DNA from 4 places in the Paenibacillus sp. CF095 genome. Region 4 is predicted to be linked to each of the others. Evidence: a T-box and tRNA genes for the amino acid it is inferred to sense, from the RefSeq annotation. Region 4 holds a T-box; the other regions hold tRNA genes.
The links. A T-box is a leader RNA that pairs with one kind of tRNA and senses whether it is charged. The one in region 4 lies ahead of leuS (leucine--tRNA ligase), so its partner is inferred to be a tRNA-Leu.

Region 1 (5,897 bases), 2.6 Mb from region 4:
ATACCTCAATGTTAGCGGAATTAAGGTTTTTATATGAAAGAAGGGATTAAGTTTGGGTATCATTCATGACAAAAACGTCATTATTGATTCGTTTAAGACGAATTTGGATAAATAAATAGGTTTGTCATGAGTTAAAAGAACTATTCCGTTATGTAGAATTAGAGAGATTATATTCATTAAGTTGCATATATTGACAAAAATCGATTTTTTGCATATTATCTGATTATCCAATCCACATATTGGATTAAAATTGATTTTATTATGCGATAAATACAAATAAAGGAGGTTTGGGGACGCTTATCATAGGTAAAGTAGAAGTGGCAGATTTATAAAAACGAACATAGGAGAGTGTTACATTTGAAAGCGAAGAAAATAATTACTTTTGTCCTGGCATGTACGATGGTGTTCTCAGCAGTTGGAATGGCAGTTCTCCCTGTAGGGACGGTATCTGCTGCGGATGCATCGGGTACTACAGCGAGTATTTCTGATATTTTGAAGAACCAGCTGCCAGATGGAGGTTGGAGAAAAGATTATAAACAGACAAGTGGAGAGTGGGCGAAGTCCACGATAGACAACAAGGCTACATACTCAGAAATTAGAAGATTGGCGAAGGAATTTAAAAAGACGAATGATCCGCGATACTCCACAGCTGCAATCAAAGGAATTAACTTTTTGATCAACATGCAGTATTCAAACGGAGGATGGCCACAGGTCTACCAAAGCTCCGGATATCACAAGCACATTACCTATAATGATGATGCCATGATTAATGTAATGATCATGCTGGATGAAGTAGCAGCCCGCAAAGGTGATTTTTCATTTATCGACAGCACACTTGCTAACCGCAGTAAAAATTCAGTTGCCAAGGGTGTGGAGGCGATTCTGAATACACAAGTCGTTTCAGGTGGTAAGTTGACAGCATGGGGACAACAACATGATTCCAGTTCCCTTAAACCAGCGAGCGCAAGAATCTACGAAGTGCCATCGCTGACAGCTGGAGAGAGTGTAACGATTGTTAAATTTCTAAAAACCAGACCTGCTAACGCTAAAATTACCGCATCCATTAAAGGAGCTGAGGCTTGGTTTAACAAGGTGAAAATTACGGGTTACAAGTATGAAAGAGCTAATGGAGACAGTAAAATTATCGCAGATTCCAAAGCTGCACCAATTTGGGCACGCTTCTATGAGATAGGAACGGATAAACCAATCTTTATTGGTCGTGACGGGGTAGTTAAATACAAATTAAGTGATATTGATAAAGAAAGAAGAGGCGGTTATGCATGGTATGGCAACTGGCCTTCCAAGCTGTAATTTGTAGTTAAAGGTAAAGCCCGAATCGACATGGATGTCTGGTTCGGGCTTTATTGTTATTATTTTCAGTGTTGACATGATAGATTCCACATGATATATTATTTCTTGTCGCCGATATTGATGACGGAGATACAATATGCGGTCGTGGCGGAATTGGCAGACGCGCACGGTTCAGGTCCGTGTGGGCTAACCCCCCGTGGAGGTTCGAGTCCTCTCGACCGCATCTAAAAAAAGACTCCTTAAGCTAATGCTTAAGGAGTCTTTTTTTGCATTTTTTGATATAACACTAACTTTAGACTTGAGTATCCAAGAGGTTACTACTTAGCTGCTCTTACAGCAAATGGTCTTCCATCAGCCATATGGAACTTTTATTGCGCTGCGGTAACATTAATGCTGTCAATATTCGGTCCTTCCGATCCGGTGGTAACCACTTTCAATGTATTGGTCCCCGTGTTCATGGGGACCTGTATTGTTTTTTCAACCCAAGTGGACCAGCTTCCCGTAGCCGGAAAGGGTTCGTTGCTGATGACTTTGGTTCCGTTCACAAAAATGTCGAGGTTCCGTGTTCCACTTTCCAGCGCATAACGAAACTTTACGTTTTTGGTACCTGTTGTAGCGTTATTAATGCCGTTCCATTGAATGGCTGAACCAGTCATCGCATTAAAGTTAACATACCCGGAGCCAGTGTAACCGGGGTAGATTGTTTCAATGGCAGCTTCCGTAAGTGACGTTCCGGTCTCAGCTTCATACGTAGTGCCACTGCCTGTATTCCCGCCGCTATTTCCGCCAGTAATGTTGGCAACAAATGTTGTTACGCTCTGAGGCGGGAGCTGTGCCGTGAAGGCTCCATTGGATACGGTAAGCGGGGTTCCGCTTGCCAGGTTTCGACTGCTGTCCGTAATCCATGAGGACACAGTGGAGGCATTACCATTCTGCAGAACGAATTTTTGGCTTGTGGCTGAAGTTCCACGGTTAATCGCCACGACGACAACTTTGTTATCACCTTTGTAGGCTGAGACAAAGGTGTTCGTATCCGGATTTTTCGTTGCGTCGACTCGCAGGTAGCCTGGACGCACGAATTTGGAGAAATGAGCCATATTATATCCGCGTTTGCTTATGGTACCGTCCTCTTTCATCGGACCATACTGTCTGCGGATGTACCACCACACATAGGCCTGGAAATCACCTTCTACCATGGCATTGTGCATGTGATAGGAAACGTCCAGTGCTTCAGGCCAGCGGTCTGCTGAGTTGTTGTCACTATTCGGAACGTACACCTCAGTCATCCACAGTTCTTTACCGGCTCCTTTTTGCTTAAAGAGAGGGTAGGCAAAATTCGAAATCTGGGTTCCATACGTATGTGCTCCCAGTATGTCCATGTTGGCAAGTGCCTGCGGATCATTCAGGATTGGGTCGGATATATTCTTTAAATACTGGAAGGATTCAGGCGCCATGACTCTGGTACCTTGAATGGACCCGGCATTTTCTTTCATGAATCGAAGGATCTCTTGTGGAGTCCACCAGGTCCAGTCATGAGCATAATCCGGTTCATTTTGCACAGAAATGGCATACAGATCTACGCCGTTATTTTTCATGTAGGTTACAAAGTCGTTCAGATGTTGCGCATATGCGGCATATTTGTCGTATTTCAGACGTTTGGCATTGGTGTCCCCATTGCGGTTGAACGTTTCAACCATGCTGCTTGGAGGATTCCATGGGGATGCAAATACGATAGCCCCTTTTTCAATAGCCCGTTTGGCTGTGGCAACTTCACGATACCAGTTATTAGAATCCGGATCGACGTAGATCCTGAGAATTGAAAAGCCTAACTGATTCTGGTCATTACCAAAAGCAGTTTCACGTTGAGCGGGAGTCAGATCACCAATCCAGGCAGGAAGGTTAATGCCCCCAAAGCCCTTAATCAGTTGTTTTTCCGAGGACAAATTAATGTTGGCATCGCTGGCTGCTGACACATTTGTCGGGGTTAACATCAAAGGCAGGGCTGTTAAACAGGCCAAAAGAACATTAATCGTCTTTTTTAGTTTGAATTTCACTACTTTCATCCTCCTCGATAATGGTAAATGGTTACATAGATAAACCGCGACCAGGAATAACAAACAAGAATAGCGGATTGTCTTGCATTTATTTTATGTAAACCCTTTCAAAACCTCCTTCCATAAATCATAGGAAAGAAATGTAGCATATAAGCTCTTTCATTTGTTGATTCTACTAAATAATTCCTAAACTGAAAACCTGACAAATTACAGTATTTTTTCTAATTAATCTCTATTTTCCAACTGTACAATGACAGTTCTTGTCTGAATTGATAGGGAAAAACTGGAATAATGGGGATCTTCGCTTGAGATAGAGGTCTCCAATGGCTGGGGATGTTGTTATTAAGGAAGGCTTTGGCTTACATATTCCTCCCTTCATTATCAAACAATGAGATCACAGAAGTTACGGGGAGGGAATCTTGATGAAGGAACAGAGAAAGAATTATCGATTAATTGCAGGTATTATGGCATTTTTGATTGTGATTTACGCAGGCATATCCGTAGGAGGGCCAACAGCGGCAGCTTCAGAGTCCACATCGATTCACAAACGGTTAGCCATTATCATCGATGATGTTGGTAATGACATGAAGGGTACGGCAGAGATCCTGGCGATGCCAGTTAAACTAACGGTAGCGGTCATGCCTTTTTTGCCCACAACGAAGAAAGATGCGATAGCTGCACATGAAAAGGGGATGGATGTGATTGTGCACATGCCCATGGAACCCAAGAAAGGACGACCTGAATGGCTGGGCCCGGGTGCAATCACATCCAATCTAACAGATGAAGAAGTCCGTTCACGTGTGGAGAAAGCGATTGATGATGTGCCCCACGCAATTGGCATGAACAATCATATGGGTTCCAAAATTACTTCGGACAAACGCATCATGTCAATTGTGCTCGATGTATGCAAGGAGCGGGGCCTCTTCTTTGTAGACAGCCGTACGAACTTTCGCTCCGTGGTGGGGGAACTGGCCGTATCCAAAAATATGCCACCTGTAGGCAATGACATTTTCCTGGATGATCAAAACTCCAAGCCACACATTCGCAAGCAACTGGATCTGGCTGCTCAGCGTGCGATCGACAAGAATATCTGTGTTGTCATTGGTCATGTCGGTCATTCGGGGATGAACACATCCGCAGTAATTCGTGAATCCGTTTCCCGTCTCCAAAATCAGGTTCAATTTGTAGGAATCGGTGATCTGGTTCGAGAGGTGTGGCAATGGCATTCTGCTCCTACACTACCGACAGATAATAAATAATGCCATTGGCAATGGACTGGGCGATTCGTTTTTGCTCAGCGGGGTCATTCATTCTGGCTCGGTCTGCTGCATTGCTCAAAAATCCGGTTTCAACGATGACGGCAGGTTGCTTCACGTAATTCAATATATAAAAGGGCTTGCCCCATACGACCCCGTGCTCCGTTCCGTACAACTTGTTCATGGCGTCCTGAATGGATTGGGCCAGCAAATAACTCCTGCCTTCCTTCTGGTGCAGTACCACCGGGCCATGTGCATTCGATCGGGGACTCCAGTTCGCATGAATGCTGACCACGATATCAGTACTTACTTCTTCGCTAAGGCTTTTACGTTGGGCAAGATCTCTGGTATGACGGGAGCGGCTGTTCAGCCAGCGGTTCTCATCACTAAGTGCATAATCACCAAGTCGATTGATGATAACGGCATAACCTTTGCTGCGAAGCAGGAGATAGACCTTTTGGCTAATGGCCAGATTGATATCTTTTTCCAGCACACCTTGGGCTGAGGTACCACCGTCAATACCGCCATGGCCTACATCGAGCAGGATAACGGGTGCTGCAAAGGCATGATGACTTGAGCGATAAGCATCTCCATCGGTCACCGGCAGCATGGATGGACTGTTCTGGGACGGGGCTGCTTTTCCATAAGCGACATGGGGCAGCATGGGAAGGCAATGGAAGCTGATTAGCAAGGCTAACGAAGCGATCAGCAGCTTATACATGGGAATACACACTCCTTCATGAAATAGGTATCTAATGCAGATTAACGACTCGATGGATACCTTTGGCATTAGACTGTGCATTCTGAGAGTTTTCATACTTCTTTCAATAAAAAAATGTTTAACCAGTACACATCCTGCACACAATAGAATTATCGTAAGCTCCGCGAATGTGCAGGAGCGAAGGAGGCAGAATTATGGCCAAAAGTGATGAATTGGTAAAATACATTACGCAGCGTGTTGTTCATTATATTGATACGCCGAAGGAAGAGCGGAAAGGTCGCACCAAAAGGAAAGAGCCGTGGGCGATGAAGTGGTTTGGTATGATCCCTTTCGCTGTATCCCTGTGGGTGGGGAAAAAGGAAAAAGAATTCGATACACAGTCCCATAAACGAAGTTCTTCGGGTAAAGGGTGACTATCGCTTACCTATTTCACTAATGTAAAACCAAAAGACGCAATCCCTTAATAAAATGGGAAGGCGTCTTATTTGTTGTGGATGTTTATAGATGTACAGGTTATCTGATTGTATCTTAAGAATTTGCTGATGATCAAGGATT
Region 2 (5,897 bases), 2.6 Mb from region 4:
AGCCAAACGCTGGATTCGCTTTTTTATTCCATGCAGGAGAGCTTGAAATATGCAGCCAATTATTTCCCGGATATGGATCAGTCCAATACAAAAGAATTGAATTCCACATTGGATTTGGTTCGCAATAGCAGTAATTTTTTTAATTCCGTTTCCTTGGTAGATAAAGCGGGAGTAATCAGGTCTACCTCACCCTACTCACAGGCTAGTGTAGGTCACCATGTTAGTTCCCATGCAGCAAAAGAAGCGGTTAAATTGAGGACTTCGTATATCTCCGAAGCGTACCAGACACCCAGAACGAAACGCAGAATTGTATTTGTCAGTGAACCGATCTTTGATTCGGCAGGGGAGTACCAAGGAACAATCGGTGGAAATATCTTTCTGCAGGAAAATAATATATTGAGTCTGTCTTTTGGCAGTCAGCTCAAGACAAGTAATGGTTCCTACTTTTTTATTGTGGATAAGAAGGGCACTTTGTTATTTCACCCAAACACCAACCGAATTGGTGAAAATGTCAGTAAAAATGAAGTGGTGCAAAAGCTGCTAGTAAACAAGCACGGTAAAGAACAATACAAAAATCTGGCAGGTGTGGATTCGCTTGCAGGTTATTACAAAGTTCCATCAACAGACTGGGGTGTCGTAATCGTGTCTCCAACCCAAACGGTGTACGATCAGTTGAATCATCATATCCGTATGTTGTTGCTGTACACCTCAGTTCCTTTCCTGATCCTGACCCTTATTGTGGTTCGGGTTGCACGCAAGCTGGCCAGTCCTTTTGCTATGCTGGCTGATTTGGTGAATCAGGTCGATAAGGGACAAGTGGATCTACCGGTGATGAAACCTCACTGGAATAGAGAGGCAGACCTTCTAACAAGAGCAGTTGTTGGCGCATTGGCGAACTTTAGGAAACAGACAAACCAGCTTGTCTATGATGCCAGAACAGATGTTTTAACAGGTATGAACAATCGCAGAACCTTCGAAGAAGTTATTCAGGAATGGATTCAGGATGAGGCGCCATTCTCCATTATTGTTCTGGATATCGACCGCTTCAAGTCCATTAATGATACATTCGGTCATCATGCTGGGGATGAAGTGTTGAAACACATTGCCAATATCATTCAATTGTCTGTTCGACCAGAAGATGTCTGCGCACGGTTTGGTGGAGAGGAATTTGTAGTCTTGTTAAGAAATTCCGAGTCTAACGTAGCTTTTGAGATTGCTGAACGTATCCGAATAACGGTCGAAGAAAGCGTATTGCCTATAGATCGTTCCGTCACCATCTCGGCTGGAATTGCTGAATATCCGAAACACTCCACAACATCCACAGAACTGTTTCACTTGGCGGATAATGCACTGTATCAAGCGAAGGAAGAGGGGCGTAACCGTACGGTTACGATCCAAACGGTTATTAAATAAGCAAGCAAAGAAGCTGTTCCCTAAAAACTAGGAACAGCTTCTTTTGTGTTTTATACCTCTTGTGAGGATCTGGCCAGAACCTCATTTGTATACGTTTCTCCCCAATCTCGCATGCTGAAGATGATCGGCCGTAACGTTTCACCAAATGGTGTGAGGGAATACTCCACTTTAGGTGGGATCTGGGGGTATATTTCACGATGAACAATTCCGCTGCCTTCCAACTCTCGAAGTTGCAGGGTGAGCATACGCTGGGTAATGTCAGGAAACAATTTTCGGATCTCGTTAAATCTCAAAGGACCGGAGAATAAATGATACAAAATGGCACCTTTCCATTTGCCTCCGATCACGCTGAGGGTAACTTCTACGGAACAGCCGTATGGCGCGGGACATGGCTTGGTCGCGTCCTTTTTCATTATAAGTACACCTCCACTTTAGGGTGATTTTCTATGGTATCTATTTGGGTGGTTACATTACATAAAGTACGTATAGTTCATGAAAGAGCATATCACTTATGATGAAGATTATAAACCCTAATTATAGTCGAAGGCAGATGTGTTGATGTCTATAATAAAAAAAAAGAGCCCCGGTTTCGTCTTGCGAAACATTGAGGCTCCATGTGATGAATTTTGTACATTATATCAGGGCATCGAGGGAATATGCACCGGCTCCAGCGAGAGCAACACCAAGTAATGATCCGATCATCACAAGGTTATATTCGAATCCTCCGTTCAGATTCCATAGACCTTTATCGGCATGCACCTTGGCTATGGCTACAATCATCGGAAGAATGAGCAGAACGGCACCAACGATAATCCATAGACCGACTCCAAACAGGAACCCACCGATCAGTTCAGCAAGTCCGGCACACACTGCCAAGGGTCTAGCGGGTTTCAGGCCAATCGCTCCGAAGAATTCAGCCGTCCCTGATATACCCTCGCCTCCAAACCAGCCAAACAGTTTCTTACATGCATGTCCAATCATAATGAAACCAATCACGAGACGAATGATAAGTAGACCTGTGTCCAACATGAGATTAGTTCCTCTTCTCTGGATGTATAAAATATGATGATGAGCGTATTTACGCTACTTTAGTGATGATAGAATGGAGTCACATAGAGCCATCGTTGTAATATTATCCTTGGCGCTGGAATATGGGACGGTCTGATTCTGGCAACACTTGATGAAGTGCACCATTTCACCAACAAACCCGCGTAGATAAAGATCGCGATAAGCTCCTGACATGGGAGATCCGGAAGGTGTATATACAGTATCTTGCTCCTCGAGAGATTTCCAGGGAAGGTTGGTCGAGCTTCGGGATTGATGAACAGTAAGTGTGTTGATTTCTTCAGCTGACGCAAATCCGTTGTCAAAGGTGACGAGTACACTTTCACTCTCCCGTGACCAAGCGCTCATGCCGGTAAAATAAGCGCTGCCTACTACGTTATTCTCAAACACAAGGGAAATGCTTTGATTAATGTGTTCCCCATCTTTCACGGTTGTGCCTGTAACCCGTATTACTTCTCCGAATAAGTAACGCATCAGATCGACCATATGTATGGCAGCGAGCTTCATGAACTGTTCCTCATCCTTGCAAAATGGGGTACTGTCTACAGCGAATTTCATCTGGAATGAACGTACCTTACCTAGCGAACCACTATCAATGAGCTCCCTCAGCTTCATGTATACGGGAGCATAACGTTTCATAAAACCGACCATGACAATGACGCCAGCCTGCTCGGCAGTTTCTGCTACAGCGGCGGCTTCCGCTGCATTCCATCCGAGCGGCTTATCCACGTATACATTCTTACCAGCCCGAATGCATTCAAGGACAAGAGCGGTCTGATCTACAGGCTGTGCGACCACAACGACACCGTCACAAGTTTCCTGCTGTAACATAAGCCCAGCGTTATCATACGCTTTTCCGTTGCTGCCAAATCGCAGCAGAGCTGCTTCAGAGCGTTCCATACTGCGTGTGGCAATGGCCTGGATCTGCGCTCCGGCTTCAACAACAGAAGGGTAAATATTTGTGGATGCATGAAACCCGGCACCGATAAAGCACAGATGGGTTGTTTTCAAGGTGGATCTCTCCTTCATTTTTGCATTCGTATGGATGGTATATTTGTTTAATGCTACGATAGGGTGTTTGAAGTTGAGAAAAAAGGACATATGTCCTATTCTTGAATGAATAAAAAAGAAGTTGCATTTTTATTTTGGAGCATGTATACTCTGAATTACGGTAAAACAAGGAATTGCTTCACCGGAACGCTTTTCATCGATGGATGAGGAGATACATATTATGCGGTCGTGGCGGAATTGGCAGACGCGCACGGTTCAGGTCCGTGTGGGCTAACCCCCCGTGGAGGTTCGAGTCCTCTCGACCGCATCTAACAAAAAAAGGTTCGTGAGTTGCTCTAGGGCAATTCACGAACCTTTTTTTATTTTGTGGATCATTCGTGTGAAGCCTACATTTTGCTACCGGCTTGCTAATGCTAATGTTGCCGCTGGCGCAGAATGACTGCCATGATGATTCCGGCAATGGCTCCTGCAATACCAAATAGCGTAACACTGGCAACCACTTCAACCGACTGGAGACGAAACAAAAAAGCGATACCACTGCCAAAAGTGGTTCCAGCGAGAAATCCGAGCGAAATTCCTAATTCTTTGGTTAATTTCATTGCTTCACCTACTTGGAAATGTGAGATATGGATTTGCAAATATTGGGTACAGGCAGTAAAGTGTGATCAGGAAAATCATCACATTTTATTTCCTTTTTTATCTTGTGGTTTTAACCCGTTAATTATGCATGATATCTCATATGGGAGGGTAAGAGCGAATGAATATGAACGAACGAATTGCAGCATGGAATGAGGAAGCACAACAGTGTGCTTGCGGTCATCAACACCGGGTGGTGGATATGCTGATTCATCTGGAAGCTGGGGCCATTCAGAGGTTACCGGGTTATTTGTCTGAGCAAGGATATCGTCAGGTGACGGTTGTTTATGATCGACATACGTTTCTGGCCGCTGGATCTGATGTGCTGAGCAGTATTCGGGAAGCGGGAATGGATGTGGATGAGATCGCTCTACCGGAGAAACGTACGGGTGATATCATTGCGGATGAAGCAGCTATTGTACAGGTCATGTTGGGTGTGAAACTGGAAAGTCAGGCTGTAATTGCGGTGGGTTCAGGTACCATTCATGATCTAGTGAGATTTGTTTGTTCCAAAATGAACAAGCCCTTTCTGTCGATACCGACAGCGGCTTCAGTGGATGGGTTTACCTCTGCGGGTGCACCCTTAATTGTAAGCGGCGTCAAACAAACATTTCAGGCTGTTCCGCCGGAGGCTATCTTTGCCGACCTGGATATTCTGGAGCAAGCTCCCCAAGTGATGACAGCTGCCGGATTCGGAGATATGCTTGGTAAATATACTTCACTTGCAGACTGGATTATTTCTCGTGAACTGGGCGGAGAACCGTTCTGTCCAGTTGCTTATCGGATGACAGAAGAAGCGTTGAATACCTGCATAGATCATGTACAAGCTATTGCGGAGGGGCGAGCAGAGGGAGTAGCTGTATTAATGGATGCATTAATTGTTTCCGGTATCTCCATGCTGATCATTGACCATTCCCGTCCGGCATCCGGAGGTGAGCATCATCTGTCTCACATCTTGGAGATGGATCTGATGCAAGCGGGAGAAAGACCGGTTTTGCATGGTGCCAAAGTTGGCGTAGCTTGTGCATTACTTACGGTAAAATATAAAGAACTTGCACAGACATCGGGTGAACCGGTGTTTGGGATATATGACCAATTGCCGGAGGCTTCTCAGCTCATCGCATGGTTGGAACAAGTAGGTGGACCTGTGACTACTGAGCAACTCGGTGTAACCCCGGAGATGGTGGAACATGCGTTCAACACAGCGCATACGCTTCGTCCTCGATATACGGGGTTGAGATATATCAATGAAGTGTTGAACACGAAGTTAGGATGACCTTTTAGTGAGAATGGTCATGATGAAATGCATAAACTTAGCTTGTAGCGGGCTGTGATGGCTCTCCTTGGGAGCAAAAGGCGAAAAAGGGTAGGTTACCTGACACTTCTGATGGAATAGCCAGAACAGTGCTTCAAGTCCGAGAGAGAAGGTATGCATTTCATTTTAAAAAGGCTCTGGCCTCCTAAGAGGAGGTCAGAGCCTTTTGGCTGTTCGCTTATTTAGTTGTTGCGACGATCTTTCAAGATGACATCTGCGAACAAAATAGTTTTCGGGATACGGAAAAATTGCTCCGCTTGTTCCTGAAACGCAGCAGAAGGCAGTGTTCCCTGATGCAGCCATTTGCGGAAAGTGCCGGGATGAACCCCGATCCAGTGGCTGACATCTGTCACCGACAAATCATGGACCATACACAAGCCTGTCAAAATACGGTTACTAACCGGAGAACGGGTCACCGTACGCTTCATGAAGCGGGATGACTCGGGTTGACATATGA
Region 3 (5,897 bases), 180 kb from region 4:
CAACGTCTGGACTTCTTCCTTGCTAAGACCGGCCTGAATAGTTTTCAGACGTTCTTTCAACGCTTCTTCTTTGCGTGAGTTCAGCCCTTTGTCCGGTGTCAGAGCTACAAAGGAAGTATGTGTGTTTTGCAATAAATACTTCTCGATCAATTGTTCGAAGTACCCTTCGTTCATTTTTGTCCGCAGCTCAGCAAATACGTCATTGGCTTCCAAATGAGTGAAAGGTGCTTCTTCATCGTATAACCAGCTTTGCAGGGAGGAGAATCCGTAGATCAGGCCTTTCGGCATTCTGCCATAGTCCGCTTCTCTGTGATTGAACTCATAGGAGTTAATTCCTGCAAGGAGCGCTTTAGGATCAAAGCCTTCTTTTACCACACGCTCAAGCACTTCTTTGACCGTTCCGAGGAAATCCTCTTTGCTCGCCAGATTACTCTTCTTCAGTCCAACCGTGAACACAGGCTGATACAGGCTGTCATCATACGAACCGTAGACGTCCTTCGCAATTCCTTTATCCAGCAAAGCCTGTTTCAATACCGCTCCCGGAGCGTTCAGCAGGGCGTATAACAGAATTTGGAACGAAATGTTCAGTTCCTTGTCCAGACTTGTGCCGATCACCGCATTATAGGTCAAGAAGCTGTTATCCACTTCCGATTCCGTACTTCCCGCAGAGTAAGTCTTAACTGTGTCTACCCGTTCTGCAAAGGCAGGTTGAAGTTGAATGGCCGAATCAATCTCGATTCGATCATATGCACTCAGGTAGTTCTCATCGAGCCATTGCAGCTTCTCTTCCATATCCATATCTCCGTAGAGATAGATATAACTGTTGGAAGGATGATAGTATCTCGTGTGGAAATCCAGCAACCCTTGATAAGTCAGATCCAGGATAGCTTCCGGGAACCCGCCAGACTCAGAGGAGTAAGTGGTATCCGGGAAAAGGGAGTTCAACACTTCTCTGCGCACCATTCGTTCCGGTGAAGAAAAGGCACCTTTCATCTCGTTATATACAACTCCGTTGTAAGTTAACTCATCATCTGCAGAGGTCAGGTTGTAGTTCCAGCCTTCCTGCAAAAATATCTTTTCATTCTCATAAATGTTTGTATTTAATACCGCATCCAGATATATATCCATCAGGTTATGGAAGTCGTGATCATTACGACTCGCGATCGGATAGATCGTCTTATCGGGATACGTCATGGCGTTAAGGAATGTATTCAATGAACCTTTCAGCAACTCAACAAAAGAATCCTTGGCCGGAAATTTCTTGGACCCACAGAGCACGGAGTGTTCGAGGATATGGGCTACCCCTGTATCATCTTCCGGAGGTGTGCGGAAACCAATACTGAATACTTTGTTGTCGTCCTGATTGGACAAAAGTACAATTTTGGCCCCGGATTTCTGGTGCTCCAACAGATACGCATCCGATTTCAATTCTTCGATTCTGCGCTCCTGTAACACCTTGTATGGCTTAAGCTGTTTCAACATAAACTTGAGTCCTCCGTCCATAAGATTGTTTTATTGATTTTGTGACTCAATATAAGTTCACATATGGTTATTTACACGAGCATTCCGATGACAGAATAACCTTCCGATCGCTGTATCGTGTAAATGTGTAGTTGAACTTATATCGTTCAGCAAGGTAAAGGTAATATATGCCTACGGATAGTATACACCATTGTTCCGTCTCTTCATAAAAGTCAGATAAATGTACCTTCTGATATGTATTATGCAGGGTTTATGTTTATGAGCTGCATGGTGATGTGGTCTACAATGAAGTGACATTGATATTAAAGAACATAAAAAAAAGATCGCATGCAGCTTGATTAACAAGCGTCATACGATCTTTTCTTTAAGATGCCGAGGACCGGGATCGAACCGGTACGGTAGTCACCTACCGCAGGATTTTAAGTCCTGTGCGTCTGCCAATTCCGCCACCCCGGCAGGATTATGTATTTCTTGGCGACAAGAAATATCTTACCATGAACTAATTAACTTTGCAACACTTTTATAAAAATAATCTAACTATATAAGTTTAACTAATGATTTACACGATAACGGAGAGGACAGAAAAAACTGAAAAAGCGAAGCGCTCGCCTAAAAGCTTTCTGAAAGAAAGCTGCATCGGAAGCATACGCTATCACCGGATTTTCCCTTGAGAAAAGGGAATCGAAAAAATCTGGGGATAACAGCGATTAGAAGGTTATTCTGTCATCGGAGTGTCAGTGTAAATAATCTTTAGTTCAACTTATATAAATGAAACAGGCACTGCAAGCGTCAGCTCGCAGTGCCTAGAAAGTCCGAGTTGCGGTCCCGGACTTCCGGTAAACCAATCTATATTAAGGGAGGTGTGAGATAAGAATACCTCCCCAACATTAAAGAAACCTAAAATCAGCCTTAAATTAAACTAAAAAAGTAAAATAGGTCGAACACGAGCCGCTTCTTCCTCACTGCACTCCACAATAACCAAGATATGGTCCTTTAACAGCCAATCTTCGTAATACCGCGCATCCTCCTCCGAAATCCCCGCTTCAGTCAGTGTAAGCACCAAATCATCAGTCTCACTCCCAATCTCATTACCAGCGAGTCTACGCACTGCATTTCCGATCGACATCGTCTGATCCATTCGCTTCCCCAGACCAGCCAATATGCCTTTCAGAGCGCCAAAGGCACCATCCGTTCCGGCACCCTTCAGAGGTTTGGGCAGACCTGTCTTCTCGCTCACCAGCTCCAGATTAAGCTGCTCCTTCGCCACCGCTCCTACATATTTATCCTTGATGCCTTCCTCTTTCACCTGATTCAGCATCAATATAGCCTCGTTTTCGGTACGGGCCAGCCCAATAATCAATTGTGTCATTCCGTTCCCCTCCTTTTACCCTAATATAACCCCGTAATCCCCATTCAAAAACGGATCGTCCACAGCTAAGACAAATCACCTAGAAGAATGTTGATTTCTCTTCTGGAAATCTATACCTAGTTCTGATAGACTAGATAAAGAAGACAAATTAACCATTGAAAACATTGACATATGGATTTAACATCTCATAATCAGGAGCAATGACTTATGAAAAAAGAGGTAGAAATTGCCATCCGGCGCAAACAACAGATCATGGTTCGTAATACAAGCGGTCAGACGGTAACCGGATTTCCCGAGCGTACCGCTGATACATCCATTCTCTCCTTACGTACCGTTCACGGCAATCTGTGGATACCGTTTGATGAGGTTGAACATGTTACACGATTGTTAAGTATCCGTTCTCATCATTTAAGCGGAATGCAACTCGTTTAGTCGGCTCTGTAATCCTAGAAACTCAGTTCCCGTATAGATACGTTAACTAGATCTATTTATGCCAGCACTTTATACCAAAAAACCAGACGCATGCACGTCTGGTTTTTCTCTTCTACTTATCCTGTAACATACTGCCACTGCCTCACAACGAATGCCTTACTCTATCCTTGTTTCTGTCCACCCATATCCTGTTGTTACTTCACTACAAACTTCACTCGTGTTCCATCCGGATATGTACTTAACTGATTCCCTACCCATGAACCCGCACCGCGATTATCCTTCGGAGTAATGTACTGGATATCTGCACCTGTTCCTCCCTCAGCGCACATCGCCATGGGCCACTCGTCACGATCCTTACCTTTTTTGACCGGAACACCCTTAAGTGATAAATCCCGATTGCCTTCCGCTCCATTACGATCAATGGTGCATACATCCGAATGCCCTGCCTTGATGGCAGCTTTAATATGGTTGGCCGTTTCGGGATAACGCTCTGAAGGGAACGTAATGGTATGGTCTACACTCTTAGTAGTCCCTGCGAATGGATTAGGTATCTCCTCCGGCCATTCGCCCCCAGCCCAGGCATAGAGGGCTACCAGCAGCATCGCTACCAGCGTCAGAACCTGCTTTTTGAAACCTTGCTTACCTTTGTGTTTTCTTCTTGTGCGTCTCTTACTCATGCTGTGTCTCCCCCATTCAACACTTGCATTATAACAGAACGCCCGTTCGTAAAACAATCCAAAAAAATAAAAAAAACAGCCGAGACCGCCCGGCTGTCCTGATTGATTATTATCCTACATTGGGAATGGCCTGTTGGCGCAGCAAGGGCAGTGTCACCTCAAACTGTGTGCCTTTCCCTTCTTTACTCTCCACCGAAATCTGACCATTCATCAGTTCCAGCAGTTCTTTGCAGATGGTCAGACCAAGACCACTTCCGCCAAATCGGCGCGCATGGGAGATGTCGGTCTGGGTAAATGCATCAAACAATTGTTCGATCTGATGCTGAGGAATGCCAATTCCCGTATCACGCACAGAGAATACCAATACAACGGTATCCATCAGTTGTTGCCTCACATCCACCTGTAACTGCACTTCACCTTGTTCCGTGAACTTGATCGCATTACTCAGCAAATTATCCAGTACCTGCCGAAGTCTTAACGGATCACCGATAAGCACATCAGGAACATTCAGATCAGCATGACAGAGCAAACGTATTTGTTTATTCTGTGCCGCAGGTTCATGTGTCTTCACAATCTGTTGAATCAGCTTCAATGGTTGAAACTCAATGTTTTCAACATCCATTTTGCCTCTGCCCAGTTTCGCCATATCCAGGCTATTGTTAATGATGTTGAGCAGCGCCTCACCTGATTGACGTGCAAGCTCCAGATATTCTTTCTGCTCATCCGTAGTTTCACCCATACTGGCAAGTTCGATCATGCCCATAATGCCGTTAAGCGGGGTACGAAGCTCGTGATTCAACTTGCCGATGAATTCCAATTGCCCTCTGCTGTTCATCTCAGCCATGGAAGTTGCAAACTTCAACTGCTGTTCAGCATACTTCCGTTCTGAAATATCGTATTGAATGCCTACAAAATATAAACACTCTCCGGATTCATTAAAAATCGGATCAATATTCAGTTCGTTCCAGAACTTCTGACCACTTTTTGTATAATTTAAAATATCAATCTTAATGGATTGTTGTTTCTTTAATGCATCACGAATCTGCATTACCGTTTCGGGGTCTGTATCCTGCCCTTGCAAAAATCGGCAATTGTGTCCGACAGACTCTTCATACGTGTATCCTGTCAGTTGGGTAAAGTGTTCGTTTACATACATGAGCGGAAGCTCAGGCAAGGTAGCATCGACCACCGTCACGGAGGATTTCACTTTCGAGATGATAAATTCCCATTGTAATGAGAGTTGATTATGTTGGCTCATGCCTTCCTCCTTCATCTCACACACATTAATGTTTATATATTCTGCAATCGTACATTATAAGGAGAGAAAACTAACCAAACGGAATGTGTTGATATTAAATCAATATATTTTAATTGTAACACAGTTATTCAAGTCATGTGGTTCTTGGGTAATAGTTGATAACTAACATTACACAATAACCTAACTACTCATCAGGAGGAACATACATGAAATTTCTGTTAATTATCATCATTATCATTTTGATTGTAGTCTTTTTTACCAGACGCAAACGTTAAGATGAGATCCGTTATGTAAGTGAGAAAGGAAGATGGGTATGAGAACCCTCTTTTTTATATTCATGGTACTCTGTATCATCAATCTCTGTTTCCCAAAATTCGGCTGGTATCTGCGTTATGGCTGGATTTCCCGGGGTGAAGCCGAACCCAGCAGGCCTTATATGACTATGGTCAGAACGACCAGCCTGCTGATGTTGCTTATCGCCTTCACACTCGCTATGGCATGAACTATAGGCATTAGAAGATGACTGCCCTGTTGGGCAGTTTTTTTGTGGTGAAATGACGGGAAAATGATAACTTTGTTTGTGGTGCAATGATGACAATGCCCGTAATATAGATATATCGTTTCGGAAAGGACATCATTGGCATGAACATCGCATTTTATCCGTACTGGGCCGCCAAAA
Region 4 (5,897 bases):
GCTTCATGATTCCTGATGAGGTGCACCAATACATTGTAAGGAGCGGTTTATATGGGACTAAGCCGTGAGAAACTAATACAAGCCGTATCCGGGCAAATGCCGGAAAAACGCTGGAAGCATACACTTGGCGTGATGGAGTCGGCAGTGATGTTGGCTGAAAAATACGGTGCTGATCCTGTGAAAGCAGATCTGGCAGCGATATTGCATGATGTGGCGAAGTACTGGCCCGTAGCGGAGATGGAAGCGGTCATCCGCGATAACGGATTAAACCAGGAACTTCTGCAGCATGACAAGCAGCTCTGGCATTCGGAAGTCGGTGCTCTTGTAGCCAAGCGTGATTACGGTGTAGAGGATTCCGAAGTGATTAATGCCATCCGGTGGCATACCTCGGGTCGGGTGGGCATGAGCCTGCTGGACAAGGTGGTATGTCTTGCCGATTATATTGAACCGGGGCGAGATTTCCCGGGAGTGGATCACATTCGGGAACAGGCTGAACATAGTCTGGAGGAAGGATTAATTGCCGGATTCGACTCGACGATCAGCTTGCTGATCTCGCAGCGCCGTGTGATTTATCCTTTAACCGTGTTGTCGCGCAATGACTTGATTGCTCAATTATAGATTATGGAGGTTGGTTCATGACAGTATCATCGAAAGAACTTATGAATATGGCGGTTGCTGCCGCTGACGACAAAAAGGCATCCAATATTGTAGCGTTGGATCTGATTAATGTTTCTCTGGTGGCAGATTATTTTGTTATTTGTCACGGGAATTCCGATACACAGGTACAAGCCATTGCTACTGAAATTCGCAAACAGGCTCATGCAGCCGGAGCGACGATCAAAGGTATCGAAGGTATGGATTCCGCACGTTGGGTATTGATGGACATGGGCGATGTTGTTGTTCATATCTTCCACCGTGACGAGCGTGAATACTACAACATTGAACGACTATGGTCTGATGCCAAAGTGGTGGAAACTGTATGAGTTTGATTGCTGGAACAGTCGTCTCTTTGCCGGTGTCACGTGAAGTGTCTCCGTTTGGCTTCTTTTTGACGACAGGATCGGAAGATGTACTGCTTCACTACACCGAGTTAACACGGGATATTAAAATTGGTGAGACGCTTGAGGTATTTGTATTCTTTGATACGGAAGATCGTCTGGCCGTAACGATGAAAAAGCCTTATCTCATGCTTGGCGAAATGGCACGACTGGTTGTGGCTGATGTTCACCCACGACTGGGCTGTTTCCTGGAAATGGGCCTTGGACGGCAATTGCTGCTTCCTATTCGTGAATTGCCTGAGCTGGAAGAACTGCGTCCTCAAGTGGGGGATGAAGTCTTTGTAATCATGGAACATGACAAGCAGGGACGTCTGCGTGCCAAATTGGCCGGGGAACGTGAGCTTTCACCATTGTCTTTCCATGCGCCAACTTCATGGTTAAACGAGTGGGTTGAAGCGACTGTATACAAGCCGCTGCAGATGGGTACTTTTGTACTTGTAGAAGGCGGTGTACTGGGCTTTGGCGCGATTGGTATGATTCATTCATCTGAACGTAGTCATATGCTGCGTCTTGGTGAGAAAGTTAAATGTCGGGTGACACTGGTACGTGAAGACGGACGTGTGAATCTGGCCATGACTCAACTCAAACAAGTTGGACGTAACGAAGATGCAGACAAGCTGCTCGCCTTTATGAAAGAGCGTCCTATGGGCGGCATGCCTTACTCTGATGCAACTCCGCCGGATATCATCAAGCAGCGCTTTGGCATCAGTAAGTCAGCTTTCAAGCGTGCCTTGGGTAAATTGATGAAGGACGGATTGGTGGTCCAAAAGGAAAGCTGGACGTATCTGTCCGAATCTGCTCCTGCGGATCAAAGTGAAAACAAGTAATTCTTTTGATTAAATAGTTGTAATATGGAACTCGGATAAGGCAGGGATAGGCTGGGTAAACACCGGATGCCCCTGCTTTTTCTTTTGTTATATAAATTGAACTAAACATTTACACGAAACGGAGAGGACAGAAAAAACCTGAAGAAGCTAGCGTTCGCCTTTATCCCCGGATTTAATCCTTTATAAAAGGAATCAAAAAAATCTGGGGATAACAGCGATCGGAAGGTTGTTCTGTCATTGGAGTGTCCAGTGTAAATATTCTTTGGTTCAATTTATATAGATCAATTCGAAAATGAAATTGAAAGTGCGGTGCCTGACATGTCTTACCGGAAATTTGCCTACGTCTATGATGAATTAATGGAAGATATGCCTTATCCAGACTGGATAAGGTTTGCAAGAACAGCATGGGAAAAGCATGGAATGCCCAAAAGTGTCGCTGAACTTGGCTGTGGAACGGGCTCCATTACAATCCCGCTCGTGAACTCCGGTTTCGAAGTGACAGGCATTGACCTCTCATCAGATATGCTGTCGGTTGCGCGCAGCAAGATGGAGGCTACGCCTCAGGGTCATCGCTTGTACCGCGAGGGCAGTGTCCGTTGGGTGCAGCAGGATATGCGGGAATGGCGAGTTCCGGAACCTGTGGATTCGGTGATATCTTTCTGTGATTGCGTCAATTATCTGCTTGAACAAGAAGATGTCATTCGAACATTCCAGCGGACATACGAGATGCTGAAGCCTGGTGGAACGTTCCTGTTTGATGTGCATCATCCCAATACCCTTATTCGTTATGATGAAGAGCAGCCTTTTGTACTGGATGAGCGCTCCGTGTCGTATATTTGGACTTGTGATCTGGATCAGGATCGCTGTGAGATTGAGCATCATCTCAGTATTTTTTCGCGTGTGGATGATGGTAGCAAGGATATGTACCAGCGCTTTGAAGAAGTTCATGTACAGCGTGCATATAATCCGGACTGGATGAAGCTGGAGTTGTCCAAAGCAGGCTTTAGAGACGTGAAGGTATATGCGGATTTTGAATGGAAAGAGGCCGAAGACAGCGCACAGCGCTTGTTTTACGTTGCTGTGAAGTAAGAGCGTATAATGAGAACTGTCCTTATGTATGGTGCATAAGGACAGTTTTTTTGTTTGATTTTCCATGGAGAATGAATAGCAATATTCTTAAATAGGGTAAAGGGATGCAAGAAAAGATTTATCGACGTGACAAAAAGTATTGCCAGTTAAAGTAAAGGAGGCGATAATAGTCGGATAGAAAGCGTTTTCTAAGAAAATAAATCAATTGTCAATGTGAGGTGTAGAAATGGAAAGTACATATAAAACAAGACTTACGTCAGAACAACTGAATGTCATAATAGAGCAGCATTTCTCTGCAAGTATACTGGACTATAAGGAAATGGTGGATGGCTGGGCCAATCATGCATATCTCATTACCCTAAGTGACGCACAGCGGGTGGTACTCAAAATTGCACCGTCGGCTTCGACAAATCTGATGCGCTGTGAACAGGATCTCATGATTGCCGAAGTTGAGGCACTACGCCTCATCACGGAGCTACAGGATGTTCCCGTACCCCAAGTGCTGGCTTATGATGATTCGTTAACTATGGCTTCAGCGCGTTATTTTATCATGGAGTATATGTCTGGAACACCCTATAATCAGGTTAAGGATCAATGTTCTGCGGAAGAGCAGGAAGCCATTGAACACCAGCTAGGTCGGTACAATCGTCGAATTAATGAAATCAAGGGTGAGAAGTTTGGATATTTCTCGGAGCAAAAACAGCGTTATTCCACATGGAAAGAAGCATTTATGAATCTGATGGATGACATTCTTACCGATGGTGAAGAAGCCGGAATTACATTTTCGATCGATTACCCTGAATTGAGACGTTTGATTGAAGAAAAATCCAATGTGCTGGACGATGTCAAAGAACCTGTGCTTGTCAGTTGGGATCTGTGGGATGGCAATGTTCTAGTAGACAAAGGTCGCATCACAGCGATGATTGATTTTGAACGTTCACTGTGGGCAGATCCTCTGATGGAGCATTATTTCAGTCATTTTAACTATACTCCCGGTTTTGTGAAAGGGTATGGGCATGCGATTACAACTGAAAGTGAGCTGAAAAGAAGAAGTCTGTATGACTTGTACTTTGATCTGGTGCTGCGCATTGAGTGCGCTTATCGTCAATATGATAATCAGGAACATGTGAATTGGACCATTCATAATCTGGAGGAAGGCATTGAGCGTTTTCGGTTATCCTGAACAGCAACCAGCGTTATGAAGGGTACAAACCGTAGACTTCAAGATGGCGATTATAACGTGTAATATTGACTTTGGTCTTGCTTTTTTATATAATGGTCCCGATATTGTATACATATTTCGATGATAAGGATCAGTAGTAATTCCTGTACATAACAGAGAGCCGGCGGTTGGTGCAAGCCGGTTGACAGTGATTTGCGAACTCGCCTTGGAGAAATGCGGTGATTACACCATTCTGTTTAACCTGCTTGTATAAAGCTTGGGTTTAGGAATGGAAATCCGCATCGGTTAACCGCCGTTACAGGTCCAAAGGGAGTGGATGACGAAGCACGTTCGTCCGCTAACTAGGGTGGTACCACGGGAATTCAACCTCTCGTCCCTAGCGCTGCAAACGCTACGGGATGCTGAGGTTTTTTTGTTGCAATTAAAGCTAAAGCGAATAACCTGAAGGAGGAACAATAGATGAGTGAGAATAACCAGCCAAAACACGGCTATCAGCCACAAGTCATGGAAAAAAGTTGGCAGCAATACTGGGATGCAAATAAAACGTTTAAAACGGGTGAGGACCCTGCTAAACCGAAATTTTATGCACTGGATATGTTCCCTTATCCATCCGGTTCAGGTCTGCACGTAGGTCACCCGGAAGGATATACGGCAACGGATATCGTTTCCCGTTACAAACGTATGCGCGGTTACAACGTATTGCACCCAATGGGTTGGGATGCTTTCGGTCTGCCTGCTGAGCAGCATGCACTGGATACAGGTGAACATCCACGAGATATTACATTCCGTAATATTGACAATTTCCGTCGCCAGATCAAATCGCTCGGTTTCTCTTATGACTGGGATCGTGAGATCAGCACAACGGACCCTGAATACTATAAATGGACACAATGGATCTTTATCCAGCTGTACAATAAGGGCCTGGCTTATGTGGATGAAGTTGCAGTTAACTGGTGTGAAGCCCTTGGAACGGTACTTGCTAATGAAGAGGTTATTGATGGCAAGAGTGAACGTGGTGGACATCCGGTTGTACGCAAACCGATGCGTCAATGGGTTCTGAGAATTACCGAGTATGCAGAGCGTCTGTTGGAGGACCTGGAAGAGCTGGATTGGTCTGAAAGCATCAAAGATATGCAGCGCAACTGGATCGGTAAATCGACAGGTGCAGAAGTTGTATTTGCCATTGAAGGTCGCGAGGAAGTCATTAAGGTGTTCACTACCCGTGCGGACACATTGTTTGGTGCGAGCTTTGCAGTACTTGCTCCGGAACATGAATTGGTAGAAGCAATTACAACCGATGACCAACGTGAAGCGATTCAGGCTTATCAGGAGCAGGCTTCTCGTAAGAGTGATCTGGAACGTACGGATTTGGCCAAAGACAAAACAGGTGTATTCACTGGCGCTTATGCAATCAATCCCGTTAATGGTGCAAAACTGCCGATCTGGATTGCTGATTACGTTCTTGCAGGTTACGGTACAGGCGCGGTTATGGCTGTTCCGGGTCATGATGCACGTGACTGGGAATTTGCGAAGCAGTTCGGTCTGGATATCATTGAGGTTATTCAAGGTGGAGACGTTACACAAGAGGCATATTCGGGTGATGGCGCGCATGTAAATTCCGATTTCCTGAACGGACTGAACAATGAAGAAGCGGTTGCCAAGATGATTGCTTGGCTGGAAGAGAACGGTAAAGGACAAGGGAAAGTAACCTATCGTCTGCGTGATTGGCTGTTCAGCCGT

Region 1: it encodes a tRNA-Leu, which carries the amino acid that the T-box ahead of leuS (leucine--tRNA ligase) is inferred to sense. The anticodon was not compared.
Region 2: it encodes a tRNA-Leu, which carries the amino acid that the T-box ahead of leuS (leucine--tRNA ligase) is inferred to sense. The anticodon was not compared.
Region 3: it encodes a tRNA-Leu, which carries the amino acid that the T-box ahead of leuS (leucine--tRNA ligase) is inferred to sense. The anticodon was not compared.

What each region holds. Positions count from the first base shown of each region.
Region 1 covers NZ_FMZN01000001.1:3,064,099-3,069,995, reverse strand. The annotation lists gene pelA (pectate lyase) at 358-1,311, shown strand; tRNA gene BLS69_RS13245 (tRNA-Leu) at 1,450-1,534, shown strand; gene BLS69_RS13240 (glucuronoarabinoxylan endo-1,4-beta-xylanase XynC) at 1,680-3,374, opposite strand; gene BLS69_RS13235 (divergent polysaccharide deacetylase family protein) at 3,830-4,624, shown strand; gene BLS69_RS13230 (N-acetylmuramoyl-L-alanine amidase family protein) at 4,599-5,342, opposite strand; gene BLS69_RS13225 (YqzE family protein) at 5,537-5,755, shown strand.
Region 2 covers NZ_FMZN01000001.1:3,152,881-3,158,777, reverse strand. The annotation lists gene BLS69_RS13715 (sensor domain-containing diguanylate cyclase) at 1-1,413, shown strand, start outside; gene BLS69_RS13710 (winged helix-turn-helix transcriptional regulator) at 1,464-1,826, opposite strand; gene BLS69_RS13705 (DoxX family protein) at 2,047-2,442, opposite strand; gene BLS69_RS13700 (Gfo/Idh/MocA family protein) at 2,497-3,489, opposite strand; tRNA gene BLS69_RS13695 (tRNA-Leu) at 3,712-3,796, shown strand; gene BLS69_RS13690 (hypothetical protein) at 3,903-4,088, opposite strand; gene BLS69_RS13685 (sn-glycerol-1-phosphate dehydrogenase) at 4,247-5,401, shown strand; gene BLS69_RS13680 (helix-turn-helix domain-containing protein) at 5,623-5,897, opposite strand, start outside.
Region 3 covers NZ_FMZN01000001.1:681,436-687,332, reverse strand. The annotation lists gene BLS69_RS03000 (insulinase family protein) at 1-1,482, opposite strand, end outside; tRNA gene BLS69_RS02995 (tRNA-Leu) at 1,853-1,938, opposite strand; gene BLS69_RS02990 (general stress protein) at 2,402-2,851, opposite strand; gene BLS69_RS02985 (hypothetical protein) at 3,059-3,283, shown strand; gene BLS69_RS02980 (NucA/NucB deoxyribonuclease domain-containing protein) at 3,478-3,960, opposite strand; gene BLS69_RS02975 (sensor histidine kinase) at 4,070-5,218, opposite strand; gene BLS69_RS02970 (DUF6199 family natural product biosynthesis protein) at 5,532-5,720, shown strand; gene BLS69_RS02965 (MFS transporter) at 5,861-5,897, shown strand, end outside.
Region 4 covers NZ_FMZN01000001.1:503,615-509,511, forward strand. The annotation lists gene BLS69_RS02180 (nicotinate-nucleotide adenylyltransferase) at 1-68, shown strand, start outside; gene yqeK (bis(5'-nucleosyl)-tetraphosphatase (symmetrical) YqeK) at 52-618, shown strand; gene rsfS (ribosome silencing factor) at 636-983, shown strand; gene BLS69_RS02195 (CvfB family protein) at 980-1,885, shown strand; gene BLS69_RS02200 (class I SAM-dependent DNA methyltransferase) at 2,204-2,974, shown strand; gene BLS69_RS02205 (phosphotransferase family protein) at 3,201-4,157, shown strand; T-box leader at 4,269-4,538, shown strand; gene leuS (leucine--tRNA ligase) at 4,617-5,897, shown strand, end outside.